DNA from 2 places in the Streptomyces cadmiisoli genome. Region 2 is predicted to be linked to the other one. Evidence: riboswitches for the same ligand, from Rfam matches in the RefSeq annotation. Region 2 holds a riboswitch; the other holds the start of a gene.
What was found. Region 2 has a riboswitch for S-adenosylmethionine ahead of DN051_RS27675 (aminotransferase class V-fold PLP-dependent enzyme). Riboswitches for the same ligand answer to the same signal wherever they lie in the genome.

Region 1 (14,588 bases), 1.3 Mb from region 2:
GATGTCGGCCGGGAGGCCGGCCAGGTTGACGTTGATCTGCTCGTCGTCGCCCGCGCCCTCGCCGGTGAGGTTGTCACCGGTGTGGACGATCGTCTGGTCCGGCGTCTGCTTGTTGTTGAAGAAGACGAAGTGCTGGTCGGAGTAGACCTTGCCCTGGGGGTTGACCGCGATCGCGGACGCGTCGAGGTCGAAGTCGGTGCCGGTGGTGGTCCGGACGTCCCAGCCGAGGCCCACGGTGACGGCGGTCAGGCCCGGTGCCTCCTTGGTGAGCGAGACGTTGCCACCCTTGGACAGGCTTACAGCCATGGTCGGGAGTCCCTTCCCTCGTTACGTGGCGCGATGCCATTGCAGCTTCGTACGGCACGAAGCTACATCTACCCCTACCAACGCGGAGTGAGGTGGCACAGGTTCCCCGCGCTTTACTTTCTTTACTCGGCGGCCGTGTCGGATATTCGCGTGACGTGCGGCGGGCGTACCGGGAACATATGAGCCATGTCCGGTCCCCACGTCATCCGCGGCTCCGTCTCCCTGCCCGAGGCCGAGCTCCAGTGGCGTTTCTCGCGTTCCTCGGGACCGGGCGGCCAGCACGTCAACACCAGCGACTCGCAGGTGGAGCTGCGGTTCGATCTGGCCGCGACCGAGGCGCTGCCCGAGGTGTGGAAGCGGCGGGCGCTGGAGCGGCTGGCCGGCCGGCTGGTCGACGGGGTCGTCACCGTGCGCTCCTCCGAGCACCGGTCCCAGTGGCGCAACCGCGAGGCCGCGGCCGTGCGGCTGGCCGCCCTGCTCGCCGAGGCCACCGCGCCCCCGCCCAAGCCGCGCCGTCCCACGCGGATCCCGCGCGGGATCAACGAGCGGCGGCTGCGGGAGAAGAAGCAGCGGTCGCAGACCAAGCGCGGACGGTCCGGTCGGGACTGGGGCTGACGCCCGCCGCGCCCCCGCGGTGCGGCACGCGCGGCGGGCCGGACCGAGGACGTCGGTCTCGGGACCGCCCCGGCGCAGCGGTCCGCGCCGGCCGTCCGGCTCAGCCGACGCCGACGCCGACGCCGGCACCGGCGCGGGCGCCCAGCTCCAGCACGCCCACCGGCTGGTCCCCGCTGGTCTCGCCGGTCCGCCGGAAGCCGAGACCGAGGTAGAAGGCGCCGGGCCCGGTCGGGCCGGGGTGCCAGGTGACATGGAGACGGTCGCCGCCCCGGCGGCGGATCTCGGCGGCGACCGCCTCGACCGCGAACCGGCCGTAGCCGCGGCCCTGCTCCCCGGCGTCGATGTTCAGACGCCACAGCCCCGAGCGGCGGACGCTTCCGTCGCCGAACCAGTCGATGTCGAAGAAGGCCATCAGGAAACCGACGGGGCGGTCGCCGTCGACGATGAGGCGGGGCCAGGCGACGCCCGGGTGGAGGTAGGCCTCCGCGAGGGACTGCACGACCGGTTCGACGGCGTGCTCCTGGTCGGGGCGTACCCGGACGGCGAGGGCCGCCTCGAAGTTCGCGGTCGTGATCTCTGCCAGGCGGGGCGCGGTCCGCTCGCCGTTCGGTCTCTGCTCGGTCGTCACGCGCGCACGCTAGACGCGGCGGCCGTCGCCGGGCGAGCGGTTTTCGGGTGCCTCAGCCCAACTGCCGGTAGCGGCCGTTGAAATACGCCAGCGGTCCGCCGCCCGCGCTCGGCACCCGGGCCGCCAGCACCCGGCCCACGACCAGGGTGTGGTCCCCGGCCGTGACCCGCTGCTCGGTGCTGCACTCCAGGGTCGCCAGGGCGCCGCCTACCAGGGGCGCGCCCGTCACCTCGCCACGGACGTAGGGGATGTCCTCGAACAGCAGGCGGTCGCTGATGCGGCCCTTCATGGAGAACCGGCCGGCGATGTGGCGCTGGCTCTCGGAGAGGACGGAGACCGCCCACATCGGCTGCTCGGCGAGCAGGTCGTCCATGCGGGAGCCCTCGCGCAGCCCGACCAGGACCAGGGGCGGGTCCAGGGACACCGACATGAACGCCGTCGCCGTCATGCCGACGTCCTCGCCGGCCGGGGCCCGGGGGTCGTCGGCATCGAGCGGCGGCTCCTGCGCCGTCACCAGCACCACGCCGGCCGCCAGCCGGGTCATCGCGGCCCTGAACTCGTCGTTGCTCACCCCCACAGCATGCCCGGCGTCGCCGGCCGCGGCGGGGGAGGGCTGGGCCGGCACAGAGGCATGTGGAATGGAGCGGCGCGTGTTCAGCACATCCGAGACGCTAGTCTCCGGGGGGAGTTCCCCGCATCGGACCTCGGTCCGAGCAGGGTCCTAGGACCAATGATGGACACCCGTGCAAATTTTGCGTTCAGTAAGCGCACGGGAAAAACACAGAAACCCCACTCAATTGTTCACGTTTTGCTGTGACTTGAGTCACAAGGGGCATTAATTGTTGACCCTGTGTACCGAGTGGGCAGCGCGCTGTGATTCAGTGGCGGGAAGCTGAAGACGTTACGCCGAAGAGAACCCTTGATTCGCTGCGAGGTCTCGGGGGGAGGGCGAGCATGGAGACCGAGTCGGAGCCCTACGTCCGTCTTGCGTCCCTGCGACAGCTGCACGAGGTCATGGCGGACATGAACACCGCCCGCAGCCTGGCCGACACGTTGCAGACCGTCGCCGACGGCGTCGTCACCGCCCTCGGCTACGAACTGGCCTGCGTCAATCTCGTCCGCCCGGACGGCGATCTGGTCGTCGCCGCCTTCGCCGGCAACCCCGCCGCCGAGGCCCTGATCACCGGCCGGGTCGGCTCCCGCACCTCCTGGGACCGCCGGTTGAACATGGGCGAGACCTGGGGCGATCTGATCTTCATCTCGCACACCGAGGGCTGGGTCCTCGACGACGACGACGTCCCGCAGTGGTACACCGAGGGCCCCGCGCCCCGCTTCGAGGACGAGTGGCACCCCTCCGACCGCCTCTTCGCCCCGATGTACGCGCCCGGCGCCCAGGGCGGCCCCGCCTCCGGCGAACTGATCGGCGTGCTCTCCGTGGACCGGCCGCGCAACGGCCGCCGGCCCGGCGCCTGGGGGCGCGAGGCGCTCCAGATGTACTCCTTCCAGGCCGCCATCGCCATCAGCAACGCGCGTCTGCGTGCGAACATGCAGCGCGCCCTGGTCCGGCTGGAGCGCGACCAGCAGGCGCTCAGGGCCAGCGAGGAGAGCTTCCGGCAGGCCTTCGAGTACGCCCCCTCCGGCATGGCCATCGCCGAGATGGGCGGCGACCAGCACGGCCGGATCCTGCGCACCAACGACGCCCTGTGCCGACTCCTGGGCCGCCCCGCCTCCGCGATGCGCCGCTACTCCTTCTCCGACCTCGTCCACCCCGAGGACATAGGCACCCTGCTGCGCACCTCCGCCGAGGGCGGCCGCGCCGAGCTGCGCCTCGGCCGCCGCGACGGCAGCTACGTCTGGGTGTCCCTGCGCAACTCCGTGGTCGCCGACGCGGCCGACGGCCCCCGCTTCCTGCTCACGCACGTCGAGGACATCGAGGAGCGCAAGCGCCGCGAGCTCCAGCTCGCCCACCGCGCGTCCCACGACTCGCTGACCGGACTGCCCAACTCGGCCGAGCTGCGGTCCCGGCTCGCCGCCCGGCTCTGCCGCCGCCCGCTCACCGCCTACGACTCCCAGGACGCCGCCTTCGGCTACGACACCGGCGCGAACGCCTTCGACTTCCAGCCGAGCGCCGAGGCCTACGACGTCTACGACCACCATGTGCACACCGTCGCCCCCGAGGGTGAACATGACGACGGCACGAAGGGGCTCGCGGTGCTGTTCTGCGACCTCGACGGCTTCAAGTCGATCAACGACCGGTTCGGGCACAACGCCGGGGACGCGGTGCTCATCGAGGTGGCCCGGCGGCTCGGCAACGGTGTGCGCGACGGCGACACGGTCGCCCGGCTCGGCGGCGACGAGTTCGTGATCCTCGCCGACGGCCTCGGCCGGGCCGACGCCCAGGACCTCGCCGTACGGCTGCGCAACGAGATCATCCAGCCGATCCGGGCCGAGGGCCGGGCCGTGCGCGTCGGGGCGAGTTTCGGCATCGGATGGGCGCACTGCGGCATGACGGCCGACGAGGTGTTGAAATCCGCTGACGAACGGATGTACGTCGAGAAACGGTCTCGTCCCAAACAGCACAGGCGGGCCGGATGATGCGCAGGTCGCTGTACTGATGCGATCCGAGTCACCTGTTTGGGCCATCCGGAACGGGTAGGCTCGCCATTCTCACCACACGTTCCGCATCCGTTCCGCACCTGTTGAGGAGTACCTAGGGATGACGCCCGGCAACAACGGCGCGAGCACGCCCGAGGACGACGACCCGTTCGGCTACCTCTACGCCGACGGTCAGGCCAACGGCGCACAGCCGCCGTCCGGCGGCTACGGCTACCCGAACTCGGTCAGCAGGGTACGGACGGTCGGCGAGCGGCCCTACGGCCAGCAGCAGCCGTACGGCCAGCAGGCCGTTCCGCCGCAGCAGGGCGCCTACGGCCAGCCGAACGCGCACTACGCGGCCCCCGAGTCGTTCTCCGGCGGGACGACCGCCGTCCACCAGCAGCCCGCCCACGGCGGCGGTGGCGGCCGGGGACGCGGCCCCAACACCAAGGGCCTGCTGATCGGCGCCATCGCGGTGGTCGCCGCGGTCGTGATCGGCATCGGTGTCGCGATGCTCGGCGGTGACGACGACAACGCCGCGGGCGACGACCAGCCCAGCCCCACCGCGCCGGCCGACCAGAGCGCGGAGTCGAGCCCGTCGGCCGAGAGCAGCGTGGGCCCCGAGGAGGAGCTGCCCACCATCGACGCCAAGGCCCTCCAGCTCGGCCCTCCCGCCCAGACGGCCTCCGACGTCAAGGGCGCCAAGGCGGAAGGCGGTGTCTACGTGGGGGGCTTCAACAGCCCCGGCGCCTCGGTCACCTGGACCGTCAACGGCATCCCGAAGTCCGGCAAGTACACCCTGTACGTCGGCTACGGCGTGCCCGGCAAGGACGCCAACGCGACCCTCACGATCAACGGCACGGCCTCCAACACACCGGTGAACCTGAAGAACTACGCGGGCGCCGCCGAGGGCGACTACGAGAAGGGCTGGACGCGGACCTACAACTACATCCAGCTCAACAAGGGCACGAACACCATCAAGATCTCGTGCGAGCAGGGCAACCAGTGCGACGCCAACCTCGACCAGGTGTGGCTGGTCAAGGGCTGGGTCAAGAGCTGACGGTCAGGCGGCGCTGACCTCGCCGCTCACCGCCACCCGCGCCAGCAGCTCCTCGTAGACGGCCCGGTCGAACTCGCCGGCCACCGGCGCGCCGACAGTCGCCGCGGCGAGGGCGGTGGCGCGGGTCAGCCGGGCCGGCCACGGCAGTTGCTCGACCAGTCCCGACAGCAGGCCCGCGGCCACGGAGTCCCCGGCGCCGGTCGGATTGCCGTGCACCCGGGCCGGTGGGGTGGCACGCCAGTGGCCCTCGGGGGTCACCGCGAGCAGGCCCTGGGCACCGAGCGAGGCGACCACCGCGTGCGCGCCGCGTCTGCGGGCGTCCTGAGTGGCACGCGTCGGTTCGTGGGAGCCGGTGAGTTCGGCCAGTTCCTCGGCGTTGGGCTTGATCAGGTCGGGGCGGGCGGCCAGCCCGCGGCGCAGCGGCTCCCCGCTGGTGTCCAGCAGCACGGGCACACCGGCCGCCCGCGCCGTACGTATCAGACCCGCGTACGCGCCCACCGGCACGCCCGGCGGCAGGCTGCCGCACAGGGCCACCGCGGCCGCGGCCGGCAGCAGGTCCTCGAAGGCCGCCAGGAAGGCCGCCCATTCGGCGGGGGCGATCGTCGGGCCCGGTTCGTTGAGCTGGGTCGTGTCCCCGGACCGCTCGTCCACCACGGCCACCGTGCGCCGGGTCGTGCCGCCGGTCGGCACCAGCGCGTCGACCACTCCGGGCACGGCGCCGAGCGCGTCCCGCACGGCCCGCCCGGTGCCGCCGCCCGCGAAACCGGTCACCGTCACCGGGTGTCCGAGCGCGGCCAGCACGCGGGCGACGTTCACGCCCTTGCCGCCGGGTCGCTCGGTCACCTCGGAGACCCGGTGGGTGGCGTGCGGCCGCAGGGACCGTACGCGGTAGGTGATGTCGAGAGCGGTGTTCAGTGTGACCGTGAGGATCACCTGGGCCGACCTCCCCCGATGGATGCGTTCTCGTTTTCCGGAGGGTCGATCATGCCAAAGAGAGGGCGGTCGGCACAGCCGTCGCGGCGACCCGCGTCACCTCGGCGGATTCTCTTCCGGCGGATGTATCAGGGCAGTTGGGGCTCAACCACCCATTCGCCCCGGCGCATCACGCCCTTGAGGCCGAAGTCGGCGTCCAGGAGCACCAGGTCGGCGTCCTTGCCCGGTTCGAGGGAGCCGATCCGGTCGTACATCCCCAGCAGCCGGGCGGGGTTGGCGGACAGGGCCGCGACCGCGTGCTCCACCGGCAGCCGGTCGACGGTCACCGCCCGGTGGAACGCCCGGTCCAGGGTGAGGGTGGAGCCCGCGATCGAGCCGCCCTCCACCAGGCGGGCCACGCCGTCGCTGACCTCGACCTCCAGCGGGCCGAGCATGTAGCGGCCGTCGCCGAAGCCGGCGGCGTCCATGGCGTCGGTGATGAACGCGACGCGCTGCGGGCCGGCGTGACGGAACGCCAGTTCCAGGGCGGCGGGGTGCAGATGGGTGCCGTCGTTGATCAGCTCGACGGTCACCCGCTCGTCCTCCAGGAGGGCGGCGATGGGGCCGGGGGCGCGGTGCCCGAGTGCCGGCATCGCGTTGAACAGGTGCGTGGCGACGGTCGCGCCGGCGTCGATCGCCTCGGCCGTCTGCTCGTAGGTGGCGTCGGTGTGGCCGACCGCCGCGATCACGCCGTGCTCGACGAGCAGCCGCACGGAGTCGATGCCGCCGGGGAGTTCGGTGGCGAGGGTGACCATACGGGCCTGGCCGCGGGCCGCGTCGACGAGCTTGCGGACCTCCGCCGGCTCCGGGTCGCGCAGCAGTTCCTGCGAATGGGCGCCCTTGCGGCACGGGGAGATGAACGGCCCCTCGAAGTGGATGCCGGCGATCTCGCCCTGCTCGGCCAGTTCGGACAGCTGGCCCGCGCGCCGGGCGAGGAAGTCCATGTCGCCGGTGACGGTGGAGGCGACCAGCGTGGTCGTGCCGTGCAGCCGGTGGGTGCGGATGCCCCGCAGGACCTCGTCGACCGTCCCGGAGGTGAAGGAGGCCCCGCCGCCGCCGTGGTTGTGGAGGTCGACGAACCCGGGGACCAGCCAGTGGCCCGAGACGTCGACGACCGGTGTGCCGTCGGGGGCCGTGGCGGCGATCCGCGTGCCGTCGACGATCACGCGGCCGTCGGCCACGGTCCCGGAGGGCAGTACCACCCGGGCACCGGCGAGAACCAAGCTAGGGGCCATCAGGTGGTTACCTCCGAAGGGTCAGTAGGGGTGAGGAGATCCCAGGCGAGCAGCCCGGCACCGAGGCATCCGGCGGTGTCCCCGAGGGCCGCGGGCACGATCGCCGGCAGTTTCTGGAAGGTGACGCGCCGCCGGACGGCGTCCCGCAGCGGTGTGAACAAGGTTTCCCCCGCCTCGGCGAGCCCGCCACCGATGATGAGTGTGCGGGGGTCCAGCAGTGTGAGCGCGGTGACGAGGCCGTCGGCGAGCGCGTCGACCGCCTCCTGCCACACGGCCCGCGCGCTCTCGTCGCCGGACGCGACGGCCTTCGCGCAGTCCGCGGCGTCCGCGTCCGGGTCCCCGGTCGCCGCCGCCCACGCCTGACCGACCGCCGACGCCGAGGCGAACCGCTCCAGGCAGCCGCGCTGACCGCACGGGCAGGCGGTCCCGCCGGGCCGTACGACGATGTGGCCGATCTCGCCCGCGAAGCCGTGGGCGCCGGCCTCCACCCGGCCGTCGATGCCGATGGCGCCCGCGATGCCGGTGCCCAGCGGCACGAACAGGAAGCGGTCCGCGCCCCGGCCGGCCCCGATCCGGCCCTCGGCGAGCCCGCCGGTGCGCACGTCGTGGCCGAGGGCGACGGGGAGGCCGCCGAGCCGGTCGGCGAGCAGTGCGCGCAGCGGCACGTCCCGCCAGCCGAGGTTGGCCGCGTAGGCGGCGATGCCGCGCTCCTGGTCCACGATGCCGGGGACGGCGACGCCCGCGGCCGCCGCGGACGAGCCGAGGTGCCGCTCGCCGTACGTGTCCAGTTCGGCGGCGAAGTCGAGGATGCCGTCCACGACCGCGTCGGGTCCGCGCTCGCGCCCCGTGGCCCGGCGCGCCCGGTGCAGCAGGGTGCCGTCCGGCCCGACGAGGGCGGCCTTCATCCCGGTGCCGCCCACATCGAGGGCGATGACGTGTCTCACGGGGGACAGTGTGGACCGTGGACCCGGAAGAGGTCTAGTCCACTTGCGTGGTGTAGACCTTAATCCGGAATTCGGACAAGTGATGCGTCGAACGGGTTGTCCCGTTCGGCGGGGCAGGGGCGAGAGCACGTGCAGCGGCGCAGGACAGGAATGATCGCGGTGGTGTCCGCACTGGGCATGACAGCGGTCCTCGGCGGCTGCGGCCTGGACGGGGAGTCGGCCGACGTGACCCTGAGACTGGTCGCCGCGGACTACGGCGACAGCGCGGCGAACAGCTCCGAGAAGTACTGGTCCGCGCTCGTCGAGAAGTACGAGGCCGACCACCCCGGCGTCCGCGTCGAGGTCAGCGTCCACTCCTGGAACGACGTCGACCGCGAGGTCAAGGAGATGGTCGAGGCCGGCCGTGCGCCCGACATGGCGCAGATCGGCGCCTACGCCGACTACGCGGACGACGGCCTGCTCTACACCGCCGACGACCTGCTCTCCATCCCCGTCCAGGCCGGCTTCGCCTCCCGGCTCGCCAGCGCGGGCCAGGTCAACGGGGTGCAGTACGGCATGCCGTTCGCCGCCTCCACGCGCCTGCTGTTCTACAACAAGAGCCTCTTCGAGGAGGCCGGCCTCACCCCGCCCGCGACCTGGGAGGAACTGGCCGACGCGGCCGGCGCGCTGAAGGCCGAGGGGGTGGAGTACCCCTACGCCCTGCCGCTCGGCTCCGAGGAGGCGCAGGCCGAGACCATGCAGTGGCTGCTCAGCGGGGGCGGCGGCTACACCGACGCGGTCGGCACCTACGGCATCGACTCGACCGAGAACGTCGAGACCTTCACCTGGCTGCGCGACAAACTGGTCGGCCAGGGCCTCACCGGGCCCGTCGCCCCCGGCGGCCTCGACCGCGCGGACGCGTTCGCCGCCTTCGCCGAGGGCGAGGTGGGCATGCTGAACGGCCACCCGTCGCTGATGAAGATGGCCGCGGACAAGGGCGTGAAGTTCGGCATGGTGCCCATGCCCGGCCTGAACGGCGAGAGCAAGGCCACGATGGGCGTCGCCGACTGGATGCTGGCCTTCAAGCAGAACGGCCACCGGGAGGAGGTCGGGGAGTTCCTCGACTTCGTCTACAGCGACAAGAACGTCCTGGACCTCTCCCGCCGCTACGACCTGCTGCCGGTCACCAACGCCGCGTCCGAGGCGATGGGGCGCTCCGGCGAGGACCGGGAGATCAAGCCGTTCCTTGACGAGCTGCCGCTCGCCGAGTTCTACCCCGTCGGCAAGACCTCCTGGGCGGCGGTCAGCGCCGAGGTGAAGAAGCGGATCGGCACCGCCGTACGGCAGGGCGGCAGCCCCACGACGATCCTCGGCCGGTTGCAGACCACGGCGACGACCGCGGAGAGCGCGGCGGCCGGTTAGCCGCGGCCCCGCTGTCGGTGGCCGGGGTTACCGTTTCGGGCATGGAGCAGCGGCTCGACCGACGAGAACAGGACATCCTCGCGCTGGAGCGCCGGGGGTTCGCCGGTCCCGGCGCGAAGGAGCGGGCGATACGCGAGGAGCTGGGCCTGGCGCCGGTGCGCTACTACCAGCTGCTCAACGCCCTGCTGGACGATCCGCGGGCCCTCGCGCACGACCCGGTGACGGTGAACCGGCTGCGCCGGGTGCGCGAGGCGCGGCGCGCCGAGCGCTGACGCGCGCTCCGGCGTTCGCGCGGGCGGCCCTTTTCGGCGGCGTACCCGGGCCGCCCCGCGGATAGGGTCCCCCTATGGGCAGCCACGAGACCGAACCCAGCAGCAGTGTGCCGACGCCCTCGACCCCGGCCGGGCGCGACGGGCTCGACGCGATTCTCGCCCGCCCCGGCAGCGCGGTGATCGCCCTCGACTTCGACGGGACGCTCGCCCCGATCGTGCCCGACCCCGAGCAGGCCCGCGCTCACCCCGAGGCGGTGTCCGCGCTGGCCGCGCTCGCCCCGAAGGTCGCCGCCGTCACCGTCGTCACCGGCCGCCCGGCCGAGGTCGCCGTCCGCCTCGGCGGCTTCGCCGGCGTCGGCGGCCTGGAGCACCTGGTCGTCCTCGGGCACTACGGCGCCGAGCGGTGGGACGCCGTCAGTGACGAGATCAGGTCCCCGGCGCCGCACCCGGGCGTGGCCGCCGTCCGCGCGGAGCTGCCGGCGCTGCTCGACCGGGCCGGCGCCCGGCAGGGCACGTGGGTGGAGGACAAGGGGCGCGCGGTCGCCGTCCACACCCGCCGGGCGGAGGATCCCCAGGCCACGTTCGAGGCGCTGCGCGAGCCGCTCACCGGCCTCGCCGGCCGGCACGGGCTGATCGTCGAACCGGGCCGTCTGGTGCTGGAGCTGCGCCCGCCCGGCATGGACAAGGGCGTCGCCCTGCTCGACCACGTCCGCGAACTGTCCGCCGGGTCCGTCCTCTACGCGGGCGACGACCTGGGCGACCTGCCCGCCTACGCCGCGGTGGACAAGCTCCGCTCCGACGGCACCCCCGGTCTGCTGGTGTGCAGCGGCAGCGACGAGGTCACCGAGCTGCGCGATCGCGCGGACCTGGTGGTGGACGGCCCGGCGGGTGTCGTACGGCTGCTGCGCGCGCTGGCGGACCGACTGGGCTGACCGCCCGTGCCGCCCCGTGCCCGCCGGGCGGGGGCGGCCCCGGTCAGCCGGTGAGGGCGGTCAGCTGGTCCAGGAACCACTGCGCCGGCGGCAGCGCGGTGGCCGCCGCGGCCAGCCGCTTCGTGCGCTCCATCCGCTCGCCCGGCGGCAGGGTCAGCGCTCGGTGCAGCGCGTCGGCGGTGCCGACCACGTCGTAGGGGTTCACCCCGACGGCGTCCTCGCCCAGTTCCTCGTACGCGCCCGCCTCCCGCGACAGCACCAGGACGCACCCCTCGTCGGAGACGACCGGCACCTCCTTGGCGACGAGGTTCATACCGTCCCGGATGGGGTTGACCAGCGCCACGTCCGCCAGCCGGTAGGCCGCCAACGAGCGCGCGAAGTCGTCCTTGACGTGCAGCACGACCGGCGTCCAGCCCGGCGTGCCGTACCGCTCGTTGATCTCGCCGGCCAGCCGCCGCACCTCGGCCGTGTAGTCCCGGTAGACCGCGAGGTCCTGCCGGGACGGGTAGGCGAAGGCCACGTGCACCACGCGTTCGCGCCACTCGGGGCGGTCGTCGAGCAGCCGGCGGTAGGCCAGCAGGCCCCGCACGATGTTCTTCGACAGTTCGGTCCGGTCCACCCGGACGATCGTCCTGCGGCCCTCGCCGATCTCCGCCCGCAGCGCCGTCAGCCGTTCGTCCACGTCGGACTCGTGCGACCGGCGGCGCAGGAAGTCGGCGTCCGCGCCGAGCCCGTGCACCCCGACCGCGGTGTCCCCGAGGCCCCCCGCGAACTGCTCGCAGCACGCGGTGAACGCCTCGGCCCAGCGGTGGGTGAGGAAGCCGAGCCGGTCCGCGCCCAGCATTCCGCGCAGCACCCGCGCGGCGATGTCGTCCGGCAGCATCCGGAAGTACTCCGGCGGCGCCCACGGGGTGTGCGAGAAGTGGCTGATGCGCACATCGGGGCGCAGTTCGCGCAGCATGCCCGGGACCAGGGTGAGGTGGTAGTCCTGCACCAGCACGGCGGCGCCCTCGGCCGCCTCCTCGGCCAGAGCCTCGGCGAAGGCGCGGTTGTACGTCTCGTAGGACGCCCACTGCCGCCGGAACTCCGCGTCGAAGACCGGCTCCAGCGGCGTCTGGTACAGCATGTGGTGGACGAACCACAGCACCGAGTTCGCGATGCCGTTGTAGGCGTCCGCGTGCACGTCGGCCGGGATGTCCAGCATGCGCACCCCGGACTCGCCGGCCCCGCGCCGCACCGCCTCGCGGTCGCCGTCGCCCAGCGCCGAGCACACCCACAGGGCGCCCGCGTCCGGCCCGATGGCCGACAGCCCGGAGACCAGCCCGCCGCCGCCGCGCCGGGCGTGCAGCGAGCCGTCCTCGAGCACCTCGTACGAGACGGGGCCGCGGTTGGAGGCCACCAGTACCTGCGCGGCGCCGTAGGTTGAAGCCATACGCCTCAACCTAGCCCGCGCGGGATCCGCGCAAACGTGCGGTTCACGCCCTCGGCGGGTCGTATACGACCCTCATGCCACCTTTCGGGCCGCGTACTCGGCGATCTCCACCATCGGCGGCCGTTCCTCGGTGTCCACCGAGAACGTGCGGGGCTCGAACCCGTCCTCCACCCGTTCGAACTGGGTCAGCGAGGGGCGGATCAGATGGCCCCGGGCCAGCCTCAGCTGGGCCGTGCGGTAGATCGCCGCCGCCATCCGGCCGAGCGCCTGCCCGTCCTGGTGGCGGTGCCTGCGCTCCCCGACGTCGACCTGCGCGAGCGCGTCGAGGCCGACCAGGTGCAGCGAGTCCACCAGCATGCCCAGTTCCACGCCGTAGCCGACGGGGAACGGCAGCTGCTCCAGCAGGGAACGGCGGGCCGCGTACTCGCCGCCGAGCGGCTGGACGAAACCGGCCAGCTGCGGCCAGTGCATGTTGAGCAGCGGGCGGGCCATCAGCTCGGTGACCCGGCCGCCCTGCCCGGCCTCGCCGCCGAGCGGACGGTCGTACATCCCCTTGACGAGGTCGACCTCCGGGTCGGTGAGCAGCGGCCCGACGATGCCCGACACAAAGTCCGAGGAGAACTCCCTCAGGTCCGCGTCGATGAAGCAGACGATGTCGCCGCGCGTGACGAGCAGCGAGCGCCACAGGACCTCGCCCTTGCCGGGCACGGCCGGCAGGCGCGGCAGGATGTCGTCGCGGTGGACGACCCGGGCGCCCGCCGCGGCGGCCACCTCGGAGGTGCGGTCGGTGGACCCCGAGTCGACGACGACGATCTCGTCGACCAGCGGGACCTGGAGCATCAGGTCGTGACGGATCACGGCGACTATGTCGCCGACGGTCTCCTCCTCGTTGAGCGCGGGCAGCACGACACTGACCGACTGGCCCGTCGTGCGTTTCGCGGCCAGGATTCTGTGGAGCGGGCGATCGGTCACGGACCAGGAGCGAGTGTTCAGCCAGCGCTCGACTTCTTCCAGCACAGTCTGCGGCTCCTCTGCGTTCTCTCGGCGAGTGAGGTGATCGGGTGTGATCCATCTCGCGGTTCGGACGGCTATCTCAACTGTCCTGGCCTTCGGTTACAGTCTTGAACAACGCTGATGACCATCGCATGTCGGGGGTTGTCCGCGCCGACAACCACATACAGCTCATCCAGAGGGGCAGAGGGAAACGGCCCGATGAAGCCCCGGCAACCCTCCAGTCGGTTCTCGTAGACACCGTCGGTCAGCACTGATCGTCTCCGCGAGGCTCCCGGCTAGGGAAGGTGCCAATTCCGTCTCGCGGCGAAATGCGTCGTGAGGAAGATGAGGAGAAAGGGCCTCGCCTCCATGGCTGTGCAGACTGTTGCAAGCGCGAGTGAATCCACCGTCGACCTCGGCCCGGCCGCCGCGCTTTCCTGTCGTGAATGCGGTCACCGCGTACCCCTCGGCCCGGTCTTCGCGTGCGAGGAGTGTTTCGGCCCGCTGGAGATCGCGTACGACTTCTCCGGGTACGACACGGAGGAGCTCCGCCGGCGCATCGAAGCGGGCCCCGCGAACATCTGGCGGTACGCGCCGCTGCTGCCCGTCCCCGCCGACGTGGCCGGCAAGCCGAACCTGAACCCGGGCTGGACCCAGCTCGTCAAGGCCGACAACCTCGCCCGTGAACTCGGCGTCACCGGCGGGCTGTACGTCAAGGACGACTCCGGCAACCCGACCCACTCCTTCAAGGACCGGGTGGTCGCGCAGGCCCTGGAGGCCGCCCGCGCCTTCGGCTTCACCACCCTGTCCTGCTCCTCCACCGGCAACCTGGCCGGCGCCGTCGGCGCCGCGGCCGCCCGCGCCGGCCTGCGCTCCTGTGTGTTCATCCCGCACGACCTGGAGCAGGGCAAGGTCGTCATGGCCGCGGTCTACGGCGGCGAACTCGTCGGCATCGAGGGCAACTACGACGACGTGAACCGCTTCTGCTCCGAGCTGATCGGGGACCCGGCGGGCGAGGGCTGGGGCTTCGTCAACGTCAACCTGCGGCCGTACTACGCGGAGGGCTCCAAGACCCTCGCGTACGAGATCTGCGAGCAGCTCGGCTGGCGGCTGCCCGACCAGCTGGTGGTCCCGATCGCCTCCGGCTCCCAGCTCACGAAGATCGACAAGGGTCTCCAGGAGCTGATCGAGCTCGGTCTGGTC
Region 2 (14,588 bases):
GTCACGTCGAACCGGGTGAGGTTGCCGCACAAGGTGCAGCGCCACCGCGTGGTGGCGGTCGGCAGAGGAACCGTCATCGTGCCTGTTCGCTCCTTCTGGTCTCGATGATGCGCCAGTCTCCCTGGTGCGTGTGGCTCGTAACCCTACGGCCTGGCGCGTACTCGACGCCGGTCCGTTCACGGCGGCGAGGCGATCTGTGCCGTTGCGTCCGGTTACGTCATGCTCTGTGTTCATGATCAGCATCTGGAGCGCCTCCACGCGCCGGGCGGGGCGGCGGCCGGCGGCGCCGGTGACGTACGGCCTGATCGCCCTGTGCTGCGCAATCTTCCTGATCGGCCCGGCCTCGGGCCTCAGTCCGACGTACGGCACCGGCGATGATCTGCTCGCCGCGCAGCGAGCGTATTTCCGCCACTGGGGTGTGATTCCCGCAGAACTGTTCGAGGACTCCCCCCGGGCCGCCCTGACCCCGGCGACCGCGCTCTTCGTGCACGGCAGCTGGCTGCATCTGCTCGGCAACATGCTGTTCCTCTACGTCTTCGGCGTGATGACCGAGGAGAGGATGGGCCGGATCGAGTTCACCTTCTTCTACCTCGGCTGCGGCTGCCTGGCACTGATCGGCTACGCGGCCGCCGGCGCCGGCTCCGGGTACCCGCTCGTCGGCGCCTCGGGAGCGATCTCGGCGGTCCTCGGCGCGTTCCTGTTCCTCTTCCCCGGAGCGCGGGTGACCAGTCTGCTGCCGTTCCTGCTCTTCCTGCCGCTGCGCTTCCCCGCCTGGGTCGTCCTGCCGTTCTGGGCGGCTCTCCAGTGGCTCGCGGCGGGCCAGGCGTCCATCGGGCCCGGCGTGGCGTACCTGGCGCATCTGGTGGGCTTCGCGCTGGGCTTCCTCTACGCGTGCACACGGTTTCGCGGTACGGCCGGACCGGCCGTGCCGATCACGGCGGATCCGCGCGACGACAGGGCGTGAGCGGCGGCGCACGGCGCCCGCGGGTCCGGCGGACCGGCGCCGGGACTCCGCCTCACGCCCGTTCGCGCGACGCTCTAGAGTGAAGGCCCCAGCACTCCTAGGGAGAGGCCAGCCGTGATCACCGCGATCGTCCTCATCAAGACCAGCGTGGACCGGATCCCCGAGATCGCCGAGCGGATCGCGGCACTCGACACCGTCAGCGAGGTCTTCTCCGTCACCGGCACCTACGACCTGATCGCGATGGTCCGGGTCACGCAGCACGAGGATCTGGCGGAGGTCATCCCCGGGCGGATCAGCAAGATCCCCGGGGTGGAGGCGACCGACACGCACGTCGCGTTCCGTACGTACTCGCAGCACGACCTGGAAGCGGCCTTCGCCATCGGCCTGGACTCCTGAGCGGCCCGGCCCCCGAGCACCCCGGCCCGCCGGACGGGCCCTGGGCCCCGTCCGGCACGTCGGGCCCGGCCGGTACGGGGCCGGACAGCCCTCAGACAGCCGGGACGCAGCGGCCGTCCTCGGTCCGGTAGCGCCACTTCGCGCCGTCGCGGACCAGTTCCTTCACCGCGTTCACGAACCGCTCCACGTGCTCGTCCGGCGTCCCCGCGCCGAAGCTCACCCGGATCGCGTTGAGGGACTTCTCCCCCGGCGCCGCCTCGGGCGCCCCGCACTCTCCCGCGGTCTGCGGGTCGCTGCCCAGCAGGGTGCGCACCAGCGGGTGGGCGCAGAACAGGCCGTCCCTGACACCGATGCCGTACTCCGCGGACAGGGCGGCGGCGAAGTGGGAGCTGTTCCAGCCGTCCACCACGAAGGAGATCACCCCGACCCGCGGCGCGTCGTCCCCGAACAGGGACAGCACCCTGACCTCGGGCACCTCGGCGAGACCCGCGCGCACGGCGTCGATCAGCTGCCGCTCCCGGGCCACGAGGGTGTCGAACCCGGCCTCGGTGAGCGCCTTGCAGGCGGAGGCGACGGCGTGGGCGCCGATGACGTTGGGGGAACCGGCCTCGTGCCGGGCGGCGCTGTCGTGCCACTCCACGTCCACTCCCCCGTCCGCCCGCCGGGTCACCTTGCGGCTGGCGCCGCCTCCGGCGAGGTACGGCTCGGCCGCGCGCAGCCAGTCGGCGCGGCCGGCGAGCACCCCGGAACCGAACGGGGCGTAGAGCTTGTGCCCGGAGAAGGCGACCCAGTCGACGTCGAGGTCCTGTACCGACACCGGGTGGTGCGGGGCGAGTTGGGCGGCGTCCAGCACGATCCGGGCGCCGTGCGCGTGGGCCGCCGCGGCGAGTTCCCGGACCGGCCACAGCTCACCGGTGACGTTCGAGGCGCCGGTCACGCAGACGAGGGCGGGCTCGTCCGGATCACGGTCGGCCAGCGCGCGCTCCAGGGTCTCGACGGCCTGCCCCGGGGTGCGCGGGGCGTCCAGGTACCGCACCCGGGCGTCCCGCCAGGGCAGCAGCGAGGCGTGGTGCTCGGTCTCGAAGACGAAGACCTGGCAGCCGGCCGGCAGCGCGGCGGCGAGCAGGTTGAGCGAGTCGGTGGTGGAGCGGGTGAAGACCAGCTGGTCGTCGGCGCGGCAGCCGAGGAACTCGGCGACCGTCGCGCGGGCGTTCTCGAACAGGTCCGTCGACAGCTGGGAGAGGTACCCGGCGCCGCGGTGGACACTGCCGTAGTACGGCGCGTAGGCCGCCACGTCGTCCCAGACCCGCTGGAGCGCGGGCGCGCTGGCCGCGTAGTCGAGCGCGGCGTACGTGACCTCGCCGCCGGTGACGAGCGGGACGGTGACATCCCGCCCCAGAACGGGCAGCGGGGTACAAACGGACTGGTCGGCGGCAGCGGTGAAGACAGACATGGGCGTACTCCCGTGACGGCAGGCGCGGACCACCGCGCGAGGGCACGACCGTGCACGGCTCGAACGCGGGGTACTCGAACGCCAGAAGCGAAAAGGTGAGATGAGGCGAAAGGTGCTGCGGAGGCGGGGCTCTGCGGCCCTAGCGCATTCGCTTGCTCACGGAAGGCTCCCTCGAACGACCAGGACCCCTGGCCCCACGCTCATGCGGAGCGTGCGAGGGGTCCGCGCTTGCCGTGGACCCTGCTGTCCACGACCTGGTCCTCACCCGGGGCACCCCGCCACGGACGGAGGGTTGCCGGACAGTCGGCCGGGGCCGAATGACTGTCGCTCATGACCTGTCACAGATCCTGCCACACGATCATCGAAGCGCAAGGCGCAGTCCGCGATCCGGACTGCGCCCTCGCCTCACCGCGGGTCTCAGAGGTTGCTGACCGCCACCCAGCGCTCCAGGGTGCGCTTGGCCGCGCCGGAGTCGATGGACTCGGCGGCCCGCTCCATCCCGGCCCGGATCCGTTCCGTCAGCGGCCCGTCGCCCGGCTCCAGCGCCACCAGCGCCGCCGCCGAGTTCAGTACGACCGCGTCACGCACGGGCCCGCGCTCGCCGTCCAGCAGCCGCCGGGCCACCTCGGCGTTGTACGAGGCGTCCGCGCCGCGCAGCGCCTCCACCGGCACCAGTTCGATCCCCAGGTCCCTCGGGTCGAGGACCTCCTCGGTCACCTTGCCGTCCCGCACCACCCAGATCCGGGAGGTCGCCGCGGTGGTCAGCTCGTCGAGGCCGTCGTCACCGCGGAACACGAGGGAGGAGTTGCCCCGCTCGGCGAAGACCCCGGCCACGATCGGCGCCATCCTGAGATCGGCGACACCCACCGCCTGCGCCTTCACCTTCGCCGGGTTGGTCAGCGGTCCGAGGAAGTTGAAGGTGGTTCGGATGCCCAACTGGCCGCGCGCGGCCGCCACATGACGCAGCGCCGGGTGGAACTTCACCGCGAAGCAGAAGGTGATCCCGGCCTCCTCGGCGACCTCTGCCACCCGCCGCGGCGTCAGGTTCAGGTTCACGCCGAGCTTCTCCAGCACGTCCGACGCGCCCGACGCCGAGGACGCGGCCCGGTTGCCGTGCTTGACGACCTTCGCGCCCGTGCCGGCGATGACGATCGCGGACATCGTGGAGATGTTGACGGTCTTCGCGCCGTCACCGCCGGTGCCGACGATGTCGACCGTGTCGCCCGGCACCTCGATCACATTGGCGTGCTCGTACATCGTGCGGACCAGACCGGAGATCTCCTCGACCGTCTCGCCCTTGGCGCGCAGCGCCACCGCGAAACCGGCGATCTGCGCGTCCGTCGCCTCGCCGCGCATGATCAGGTCCATGGCCCAGGCGGTGTCGTCCGCGCCGAGGTCACGGCCGTCCAGCAGACCGTTCAGCAGGGCGGGCCAGGAACGGGCCGCCGCGGTGTTGCCTCCAGCGGGGGTCACAGCGCTCATAAGCCGCTCCTGGTCCAGTCCCTCCCGGGACACGGGTCTCCGACAGGTCCACCCTATCCAGCCGCCGGACACGGCGAAGGGCCCCGTCCGAACACCGGACGGGGCCCTTCGATCGTGGCGTGGCGAACGCAGCGATCAGTGGTGGCCGTGGCCGCTCGTGATCTCCTTGTACTCCTCGACGGTGGGCTTGGGGATCTGGGAGTCCTCGTTGAAGTACGCCTGGCTGAGCTTGGCGCGCAGCTTCTCGGAACCCTTCACCTTGCGCTCGACACCGTTCTCGTCGACCGTGGCGCCGATCTCGATGGGCTGGTACTGCTCGTGCGCCGTGATCGTGTGCAGCTGCTCCTGCGAGAGCGGCTCGTGCACCTCGATGAACTCACCGTGCGGCAGGCGCTTGATGGTGCCGGTCTCCCGGCCGTGCAGCACCTTCTCCTTGTCCCGGCGCTGAAGGCCGAGGCAGATCCGCTTGGTGAGGATGAACGCGATGACCGGTCCGGCGAAGAACCCGATCCGGACGAACCAGGTGACCGCGTTGATCGACAGGTGGAAGTGCGTGGCGATGAGGTCGTTGCCGCCGCCCACCAGCGTGATCATGTACATCGTGATCCAGGCGACGCCGAACGCGGTACGCGTCGGGGCGTTGCGCGGACGGTCCAGGATGTGGTGCTCGCGCTTGTCGCCGGTGATCCAGGCCTCGATGAACGGATAGGCCGCGAAGACCATCAGGACGAGACCGAACAGCACCAGCGGGATGAACACGCCCAGGACCAGCGTGTGGCCCCAGAAGTTGATCTCCCAGCCCGGGAAGTACCGGACCAGACCCTCGGCGAAGCCCATGTACCAGTCCGGCTGGGCGCCGGTGGACACCTGGTCCGCACGGTAGGGGCCCAGGGCCCAGATCGGGTTGATCTGCGCGATCGCCGCGATGGTCGCGATGACACCGAAGACCAGGAAGAAGAAGCCTCCGGCCTTGGCGACGTAGACCGGCATGAACGGCATGCCCACGACGTTCTTGTTGGACTTGCCGGGGCCCGCGTACTGCGTGTGCTTGTGGTACACGATGAGGATCAGGTGGGCGACCACCAGACCCAGCATGATGCCGGGCAGCAGCAGGATGTGGATCGAGTAGAAGCGGGCCACGAAGTCGGTGCCCGGGAACTCGCCGCCGAACAGGAAGAACGAGATGTACGTGCCGATGATCGGCGTGGACAGGATCGCACCCTGCGTGAAGCGGACACCGGTGCCGGAGAGCAGGTCGTCCGGAAGCGAGTAACCGGTGAAACCGGTGAACATGCCGAGGACGAACAGCAGGAAGCCGAACAGCCAGTTGACCTCACGCGGCTTGCGGAACGCGCCGGTGAAGAACACGCGCATCATGTGCACGAACATCGCGGCCAGGAAGATCAGCGCGGCCCAGTGGTGGATCTGCCGGATGAGCAGACCACCGCGGACGTCGAAGCTGATGTCCAGCGTCGAGGCGAACGCCTCCGACATGAGCTGGCCCTGGAGCGGGACGTAACTGCCGTGGTACTCCACCTCGTTCATCGACGGGTGGAAGAACAGCGTCAGGTACACACCCGTGAGGATGATGACGATGAAGCTGTAGAGCGCGACCTCGCCCAGCATGAAGGACCAGTGGTCCGGGAAGATCTTGCGCATGTTGGCCTTGGCCAGGGTGTAGATCCCCAGCCGGCCGTCGGCCCAGTCGGCGACTCGCTCGCCGGCCGGTGCCTTCCCCCGCGAGCGGGAGTCCGTGGTCGTCGTAGTGCTCATCCGCGCTCCCAGAAGGCAGGACCGACGGGCTCTTCGAAGTCGCCGAGCGCCTCGAGGTAACCCTCGTCGTTCACGCCGATGCGCAGCTGCGGCAGGGCGTGGCCGGCGGGGCCGAAGATGACCCGGGCACCGTCGGAGAGGTCGAAGGTGGACTGGTGGCAGGGGCACAGCACGTGGTGCGTCTGCTGCTCGTACAGCGAGATCGGGCAACCGACGTGGGTGCAGATCTTCGAGTACGCCACGATGCCCTCGTGCGACCACTCGAGCTCGCGCTTGTCCTTGATGTCGGCGGGCTGGAGCCGCACGATCATCAGCGCCGCCTTGGCGATCTCGGTCTGGAAGTCGTGGTCGTGCTCCTCCAGGCCCTCGGGCTTGGCGAAGGTCAGCGAACCGACGGCGACGTCCGAGGGACGCAGCGGCTCGTTGGTGTTCATGTTGACGAGCAGCTTGCCCTTGGCCCACAGGGTGTGGCGGAGCTTGTCCTCCGGCAGCGGACCGAGGTCGCGCAGCAGGACGACGCCGGAGAGCGGCACCAGGGTGAGCGCACCGAACATCGTGTTGCGGATCAGCTTGCGGCGGCCGAGCGCCGACTCCTTGGCGCCCTGCTTGAAGTCCGCGTGGACCTTCGCGCGCAGCTCCGGGGAGGCCTCGATCGGGTGGCGCTCGTCGGAGATCTCCACGTCGGACATCAGGGTGCGGGCCCAGTGGACCGCGCCCGCGCCGATGCAGAACAGCGCGATGCCCAGCGTCAGACCCAGCGCGAGGTTCAGCGCGCTGGTGTGGCCGATCGGGAAGACGAAGATCGACTTGTCGATCGGGATGGCCACGTACGCGGCGATGAAGGCGACGGTGGCCAGCATCGACACCGTGAACAGCAGGGCCACCGTGCGCTCGGACCGCTTGGCGGCCCGCTCGTCGATGTCCTGGATCCGGTGCTCGTGGGGCGGCAGGCCCGGGTCGGCGAACGGGTCCTTCTCGTCCGCGACGCGAACCGCACCGTGCGTCGTGTCCTGCGCAGCGGGCAGGTTCTCTTCTGGAATGTCTTGGCTACTCATGACTTCTTGGCCTTTGCGGTCCGAGCGGCGACCCAGACGGCGACCGCGACGGCGGCACCCAGACCGAAGACCCACGCGAACAGACCCTCGGTGACCGGCCCGAGGCCGCCCAGCTCCAGGCCGCCCGGGTTCTCCGTCTTCGGGCCGTTCACGGCCTCCAGGTACGCGATGATGTCCTTCTTGTTCTGCTCGGACAGCGTCGTGTCGGGGAAGGAGGGCATGTTCTGCGGGCCGGTCTGCATGGCCTCGTAGAGATGCTTCGGGTCGACGCCCTCGAGCGACGGGGCGTACTTGCCCTTGGTGAGCGCACCACCCTTGCCGGTGAAGTTGTGGCACTGCGCGCAGTTGGTACGGAAGAGCTCACCGCCCTTGCCGATGTCCGCGCCCTCCGTGCCGTACTGCTCCTCGGTCGGGATGTTCGGGCCGGCGCCGAGCGAGGCGATGTACGCCGCGAGCTGGTCGATCTGCGCCTGGCTGTAGATCACCTTCTTGCTGGGGGCCTGGGCGCCCTGCGAGGTCGCGGCCGGCATGCGGCCGGTGCCGACCTGGAAGTCGACCGCCGCCGCGCCCACGCCGACCAGGCTCGGACCGTCGGTGGTGCCCTGACCTCCGGTGCCGTGGCAGCTGGCGCAGCCGACGGCGTAGAGCTTCTTGCCCTCTTCGATGGCGAGGGACTGGGCCGTCTCATCGGCCTGCGCCTTGTCCGCGGGGGCGAACGCGGTGTACAGCCCCCCCGTGGCCGCCAGCGCGAGGAGTAGGACGACGACCGCCGCCAGCGGATGGCGTCGTCGTGCGGAGAGCTTTTTCACGGATTACCCCGGTGTCAGGATCTTCTGCGTCGATGCTTCTGGAATGTGCGCGGGAGTGGTCCCGGCTACTTGATCATGTAGATCGTGGCGAAGAGGCCGATCCAGACGACATCGACGAAGTGCCAGTAGTAGGACACGACGATGGCGGCGGTCGCCTGCTCATGGGTGAACCTGCGAGCCGCGTAGGTACGGCCGAGGACGAGCAGGAAGGCGATGAGGCCACCCGTCACGTGGAGGCCGTGGAAGCCGGTGGTCAGGTAGAAGACCGAACCGTACGGGTCGGAGGAGAGCGAGAGGCCCTCGTGCTTGACCAGCTCGGTGTACTCGTAGACCTGACCGCCGATGAAGACGGCTCCCATCACGAAGGTGACGATGAACCACATCCGGAGCTTCTTCACGTCACCTCGCTCGGCGGCGAACACGCCCAGCTGGCAGGTCAGGGAGGAGAGCACCAGGATCGTGGTGTTCGTCGCCGAGAACGGGAAGTTCAAGGCGCTTGCCTGCTCACTCCAGAACTCGGGGCCGGTCACCGACCGCAGGGTGAAGTACATCGCGAAGAGGGCCGCGAAGAACATCAGCTCGGAACTCAGCCAGATGATGGTTCCGACGCTGGTGAGGTTCGGTCGGTTGACCGACGGGTGCGCGTGCCCGGTATCTACTGTCGTTGCTGTCGCCACGACCGACATTATGTCGGTCGCTTATCCCGCCCTCACTCCGGGGGGTGCCGTTCGGAGTGTCCGCACCGTGTGTACTGCCCGGATGGCCGATCGCCGCCGTGCCCGAAGCGGTGTTGACGAGGTGTTCAAGGGAGTAGCATCCGCCTCATCGGGCCTTTCCGTACGACGCAGACGTCTCGGAGGAAGCATGCAGCCGACCGCCACGGTGCTGGTCTACAGCGACGACTCCAACACCCGCGAACAGGTGCGGCTCGCGACCGGGCGCCGGCCCGCTCCGGACGCCCCTGTGGTGGAGTTCATCGAGTGCGCGACGCCGGCAGCCGTCGTGAAGGAACTGGACAAGGGAGGCATCGACGTCTGCGTGCTGGACGGCGAGGCCGTGCCCATGGGCGGCATGGGGGTGTGCCGCCAGATCAAGGACGAGATCTTCGACTGCCCCCCGGTGCTGGTGCTGATCGGGCGGCCCCAGGACGCCTGGCTGGCCACCTGGAGCCGGGCGGACGCCGCGGTGACGCTGCCGGTGGATCCCGTGGAGTTCGCGGAGGCGCTGGCCTCCCTGCTGCGCGAGCGGAAGTCGCTGAACGCCTAGGCCCTCACCCGCGACGACGGCCCGTCCCGGGTGAGGGCGACCGCTCTCGCGGCGCGCCGCACCCGGAACAGGAACAAGGGACCCGGCGCCCCGTGCGGGGCGCTCAGGTGGCCGTCGGGCGCAGCCGTGAGGCCTCCTCCGGGCGCGGGGCCTCGGGCTTGCCCACCATCAGGGCGCTGCCGGCCCGCCACTTCTTCCAGTCGACGTTCCAGTCGCCGTAGCCGTTGCCGAACGGCTCCATGGTGTGCCCGTTCGTGTTGACGACCTTGACGACGTCGCCCTCACGGACGTGCTCGTAGAACCAGCCCGCGTTGCTGGTGTTCATGCCGATGCAGCCGTGGCTGACGTTGGCCGAGCCCTGGTCGCCGACGGACCACGGGGCGGCATGGACGTACTCGCCGCTCCAGGTGATCCGGGTCGCGTAGTAGACCGGCAGGTCGTACGACTCCGACGTGCCTTCGGCGATGCCGACCGACGTTCCGCGCATGCGTACGAAGTACTCCTTGCCCAGGATGACCTTGACGCCGTTGCGGGTCTCGAATCCGGGCTTGCCCGTGGTGATCGGGATGGAGTTGATCTCCTTGTCGTTCTTGTACACCGTCATGTGGTGGGTGGCGGCGTCCGCGATGGCGATGACCCGGTCTCCCGTGGTGATCCTCAGCGGTTTCGCCGTGCCGCCCCACAGGCGGTCGCCGACCTTCAGGCCTTCGAGGTTGCTGCGGACCCGGATGGTCGCGTGCGCGGGCCAGAACTCCTTGGGCCGGTAGTGGAGCTTCTTGTCGTCGACCCAGTGCCAGACGCCCTCCACCGCGGGCGTGCTCTCCACCTTCAGGGCCCGTTCGACGACGGCGCGCTGCGCCTTGTCCTTGATGGGAGCGCTCAGATCGGCGGTGACGGGCTGGCCGACGCCGTACGTGCCCGCCGCGGGCCCGAAGGTGACGTTCAGCCGCTTCTTGGTGAGCGGCTTGCTGGTGTCGAAGGACAGGACCTTTCGGCCGGGTGCCCCGTCCTCGTCCTCGGTGCTCACGCGGACCGTGTAACGGGCGTTGGAGGCCAGCGGCGAGGTGCTGTGCCAGCGTCCGCCGTCCGCGGAGAGTTCGCCCGAGACATGGCGTCCTGAGCCGTCGACGGCCGTCACGTCCGTGATCCGGCCCTCGGAGGCGTCGACGGTGACCTCCAGGGGCTTGTCCGGGTCGGCCTTCTTCCCGACGTCGGTGGGGCCGCTGAAGGCGATCTGCTCCGCCGCGTCGTAGGGCTCGGCGGACAACGGGTTGCCGTCGCTGCCGCAGGCGGTGACGCCCGCCCCGAGGGCGAGCACGACCAGCGTGCAGCCGGCGACTGTACGGGTGCGCGGAGTGGGGCTCATGGCCTCACGCTAGGGACGTTCGTCAACGTCGGCACGGTGAGTAGACCGAACGAGCTAATCGGTCGGCCGACAGACGGAAGCCCGGACCCTCCTGACGGAGTGTCCGGGCTTCCCGGTGTGCTCGGCGCGGGTCGGTCACCCGCGGCGGTCGTCACCGCTCACTGGGTGCGGTTCTCACCGCGGTAGTACTCGAAGACCCAGCCCCACAGGCCGAGCAGCAGCAGCGGAGCGGAGAAGTACACCAGCCACCAGCCGACCGCGATGCCGAGGAAGGCGAGCGCGCCACCGACACCGAGGGCCAGCGGCTGCCAGCTGTGCGGGCTGAAGAAGCCCAGCTCACCGGCGTCGTCCGCGACATCGGCCTCCAGGTCGTCCTGGGCACCGGCGTCGACCCGCCGGGCGGTGAAGCCCAGGTAGAAGCCGATCATGATGCACAGGCCGAAGGCCAGGAAGAGGGCCGTGGTACCGGCCGGCTCCTTCGACCACACGCCATAGACGATCGCCATGACGAGGACGAAGACGCTCAGCCACATGAACATCCTGCCCTGGATCTTCACTTGCCGGTCTCCTTGCTACCCGTGAGGGCGCTGGCACCCTGACCGCCGTGACCGAGCTGTTCCAGGGCCGCGATGTCGGGGTGGTGCAGGTCGAACGCCGGGGATTCGCTGCGGATCCGCGGCAGGGTGAGGAAGTTGTGCCGCGGCGGCGGGCAGGAGGTCGCCCACTCCAGGGAGCGGCCGTAGCCCCACGGGTCGTCGACGCCGACCGGCTTGCCGTACTTGGCCGTCTTCCAGACGTTGTAGAAGAACGGCAGGACCGACAGGCCGAGCACGAACGAGCTGATGGTCGAGATCGTGTTCAGGGCGGTGAAGCCGTCGGCCGCCAGGTAGTCGGCGTAACGGCGCGGCATGCCCTCGGCGCCCAGCCAGTGCTGGACCAGGAACGTGCCGTGGAAGCCGATGAACAGCGTCCAGAAGGTCATCTTGCCCAGGCGCTCGTCGAGCATCTTGCCGGTCCACTTCGGCCACCAGAAGTGGAAGCCGGAGAACATTGCGAAGACCACGGTGCCGAAGACGACGTAGTGGAAGTGCGCCACCACGAAGTACGAGTCGGAGACGTGGAAGTCCATCGGCGGCGAGGCCAGGATGACACCGGTCAGACCACCGAAGGTGAAGGTGATCAGGAAGCCGGTCGCCCAGAGCATCGGTGTCTCGAAGGACAGCGAGCCCTTCCACATCGTGCCGATCCAGTTGAAGAACTTCACACCGGTCGGAACGGCGATGAGGAACGTCATGAAGGAGAAGAACGGCAGGAGCACGCCGCCGGTCACGTACATGTGGTGCGCCCACACCGTCACCGACAGGCCGGCGATGGCGATGGTCGCCGCGATCAGACCCGAGTAGCCGAACATCGGCTTGCGGGAGAAGACCGGGATGACCTCACTGATGATGCCGAAGAACGGCAGCGCGATGATGTACACCTCTGGATGGCCGAAGAACCAGAAGAGGTGTTGCCAGAGCAATGCTCCGCCGTTGGCCGCGTCGAACACGTGCGCACCGAACTTGCGGTCCGCCTCCAGCGCGAACAGGGCCGCGGCCAGCACCGGGAAGGCCAGCAGGACCAGGACACCGGTCAGCAGCACGTTCCAGGTGAAGATCGGCATGCGGAACATGGTCATGCCGGGCGCGCGCATGCAGATGATCGTGGTGATGAAGTTGACCGAGCCGAGGATCGTGCCGAAGCCGGAGAGGGCCAGACCCATGATCCACATGTCGGAGCCGATACCCGGCGAGCGCACCGCGTCGGACAGCGGCGAGTACGCGAACCAGCCGAAGCTCGCCGCACCGTTCGGGGTGAGGAAGCCGCCCACGGCGATCATCGAGCCGAAGAGGTAGAGCCAGTAGGCGAACATGTTCAGCCGCGGGAACGCCACGTCGGGGGCGCCGATCTGGAGCGGCATGATCCAGTTCGCGAAGCCCGCGAACAGCGGCGTCGCGAACATCAGCAGCATGATCGTGCCGTGCATCGTGAACGCCTGGTTGAACTGCTCGTTCGACAGGATCTGCGTACCCGGCCGGGCGAGCTCGGCGCGCATGAAGAGCGCCATCACACCGCCGATGCAGAAGAACGCGAACGAGGTGACCAGATACAGCGTGCCGATCGTCTTGTGGTCGGTGGTCGTCAGCCACTTCACCACGACGTTCCCGGGCTGCTTGCGCCGGACCGGCAACTCGTTCTGGTACGAGTCGACGGCGGCGGCACCCTGGGGTTCGTTGAGGATGCTCACAGTTGGTTCGTCTCCCGGTTCTTCTCGTGGCTCGTCTGCGCGATGCCGGCGGGAACGTAACCGGTCTGCCCCTTCTTGGCGAGGTCCTTCAGATGCTGCTCGTAGCGCTCCGGCGAGACGACCTTCACGTTGAACAGCATGCGGGAGTGGTCGACGCCGCACAGTTCGGCGCACTTGCCCAGGAAGGTGCCCTGCTTGTTCGGGGTCACCTGGAAGGCGTTGGTGTGGCCCGGGATGACGTCCTGCTTGAACAGGAACGGCACCACCCAGAAGGAGTGGATGACGTCACGCGAGGTGAGGACGAAGCGGACCGTCTTGCCCTCGGGCAGCCACAGGGTCGGACCGGGGTTCCCCGTCTGCGGGTTGCGCTCACCCGGCGTACCGCAGGCGTAGACACCGCCCGCGTCGGCGGGGAAGTCCTTCCGGTACCGGTCCGGAATGGCCGTCAGTTCCTTGGAGGTCTTGGCGTTGCCCGTGGAACCTTCGACGTTCTCGATGTAGTTGAAGCACCAGCTCCACTGGAAGCCCACCACGTTGACCGTGACGTCCGGCTTCTTCGACATGTCGAGGAGCTTCGTCTCGTCGCGGGCCGTGAAGTAGAACAGCACCGAGACGATGATGATCGGGACCACCGTGTACAGCGCCTCGATGGGCACGTTGTACCGGGTCTGCGGAGGAACCTCCACCTTGGTGCGGCTGCGCCGGTGGAAGATGGCGCTCCACAGGATGAGGCCCCACACCAGCACGCCGACGGCGAGCGCGGCTGCCCAGGATCCCTGCCAGAGGGAGAGGACGATCGGCGCCTCTTCCGTGGTGGGGGTGGGCATACCAAGGCGGGGGAAGTCCTCCCATGTGCAACCGGTGGCGGTCGCCAGGACCAGGCCCGCGGTCATTGCCTGCAGCAGCTTCCGCCGCATCGGGCGCCGCGGCGAGCGGTCGGAGCCGTTGGGACTCACGTAGCGCCTTCCCGAGAGTCTCGCCCGCGCGGTCGGCTGCGGCCTTCTCGCTGGTCGGTCGCGGCCCTGCGTCGGGCAGGGGTTTGGATGTTTATGCGGACCAAACCCTAGCCGACGCTCTCGGGGGGTTCGCGGGGAGGGTGCCCGAACGCGCCGCCGGGTCAGCCGAAGGGGTCGGTCACCCGGCGGTCGGCCGCCGTCCGGGGGGAGTTCCGGCCCTCTGATGCGTCATTTGATGCGTCTTGTACGGCGGGTGCGGCGACGTCCTGGCCGGTCACCGCGGTTCCTCACTCCCCCGTGAGAGTTAGCGTGGCCCTGTGGCCTACTTCGACGCTGCTTCCTCCGCTCCCCTCCACCCCGTCGCCCGACAGGCCTTGCAGGCCTCTCTCGACGAGGGGTGGGCCGATCCCGCGCGCCTCTACCGGGAGGGGCGCCGGGCCCGGATGCTGCTGGACGCCGCGCGGGAGGCGGCGGCCGAGGCGGTGGGGTGCCGGCCGGACGAGCTGGTGTTCACCTCGTCCGGAACACGCGCCGTGCACACGGGAATCGCGGGCGCGCTGGCCGGCCGGCGACGCGCCGGGCGTCACCTGATCGTGTCAGCCGTCGAACACTCCTCGGTGCTCCATGCGGCTCAGGTGCACGAAGCGGAGGGCGGTACGGCCACTCGGGTGGCGGTGGACCGGCGGGGCGCGGTGCGCGCGCGGGCGTACGCCGAGGCGCTGCGGCCCGGTACGGCGCTGGCGTGCCTCCAGTCGGCCAACCACGAGGTCGGGACCGTGCA

Region 1: it holds a riboswitch for S-adenosylmethionine, as region 2 does, so the genes downstream of both, thrC (threonine synthase) here and DN051_RS27675 (aminotransferase class V-fold PLP-dependent enzyme) in region 2, are expected to answer to the same signal.

What each region holds. Positions count from the first base shown of each region.
Region 1 is NZ_CP030073.1:4,975,979-4,990,566, forward strand. It holds gene DN051_RS21615 (TerD family protein) at 1-306, opposite strand, end outside; gene arfB (alternative ribosome rescue aminoacyl-tRNA hydrolase ArfB) at 493-921, shown strand; gene DN051_RS21625 (GNAT family N-acetyltransferase) at 1,022-1,549, opposite strand; gene DN051_RS21630 (flavin reductase family protein) at 1,602-2,120, opposite strand; gene cdgB (diguanylate cyclase CdgB) at 2,504-4,144, shown strand; gene DN051_RS21640 (CBM35 domain-containing protein) at 4,266-5,204, shown strand; gene DN051_RS21645 (1-phosphofructokinase family hexose kinase) at 5,208-6,137, opposite strand; gene nagA (N-acetylglucosamine-6-phosphate deacetylase) at 6,266-7,411, opposite strand; gene DN051_RS21655 (ROK family protein) at 7,411-8,355, opposite strand; gene DN051_RS21660 (ABC transporter substrate-binding protein) at 8,485-9,756, shown strand; gene DN051_RS21665 (DUF3263 domain-containing protein) at 9,798-10,028, shown strand; gene otsB (trehalose-phosphatase) at 10,103-10,960, shown strand; gene DN051_RS21675 (alpha,alpha-trehalose-phosphate synthase (UDP-forming)) at 11,004-12,392, opposite strand; gene DN051_RS21680 (glucosyl-3-phosphoglycerate synthase) at 12,465-13,409, opposite strand; SAM riboswitch class I at 13,572-13,737, shown strand; gene thrC (threonine synthase) at 13,755-14,588, shown strand, end outside.
Region 2 is NZ_CP030073.1:6,314,558-6,329,145, reverse strand. It holds gene DN051_RS27690 (hypothetical protein) at 1-77, opposite strand, end outside; gene DN051_RS27685 (rhomboid family intramembrane serine protease) at 233-964, shown strand; gene DN051_RS27680 (Lrp/AsnC family transcriptional regulator) at 1,079-1,360, shown strand; gene DN051_RS27675 (aminotransferase class V-fold PLP-dependent enzyme) at 1,452-2,813, opposite strand; SAM riboswitch class IV at 3,033-3,149, opposite strand; gene trpD (anthranilate phosphoribosyltransferase) at 3,231-4,295, opposite strand; gene qcrB (cytochrome bc1 complex cytochrome b subunit) at 4,431-6,068, opposite strand; gene qcrA (cytochrome bc1 complex Rieske iron-sulfur subunit) at 6,065-7,123, opposite strand; gene qcrC (cytochrome bc1 complex diheme cytochrome c subunit) at 7,120-7,932, opposite strand; gene ctaE (aa3-type cytochrome oxidase subunit III) at 7,998-8,618, opposite strand; gene DN051_RS27645 (response regulator) at 8,797-9,198, shown strand; gene DN051_RS27640 (L,D-transpeptidase) at 9,302-10,564, opposite strand; gene DN051_RS27635 (cytochrome c oxidase subunit 4) at 10,723-11,121, opposite strand; gene ctaD (aa3-type cytochrome oxidase subunit I) at 11,118-12,851, opposite strand; gene ctaC (aa3-type cytochrome oxidase subunit II) at 12,848-13,807, opposite strand; gene DN051_RS27620 (cysteine desulfurase/sulfurtransferase TusA family protein) at 14,125-14,588, shown strand, end outside.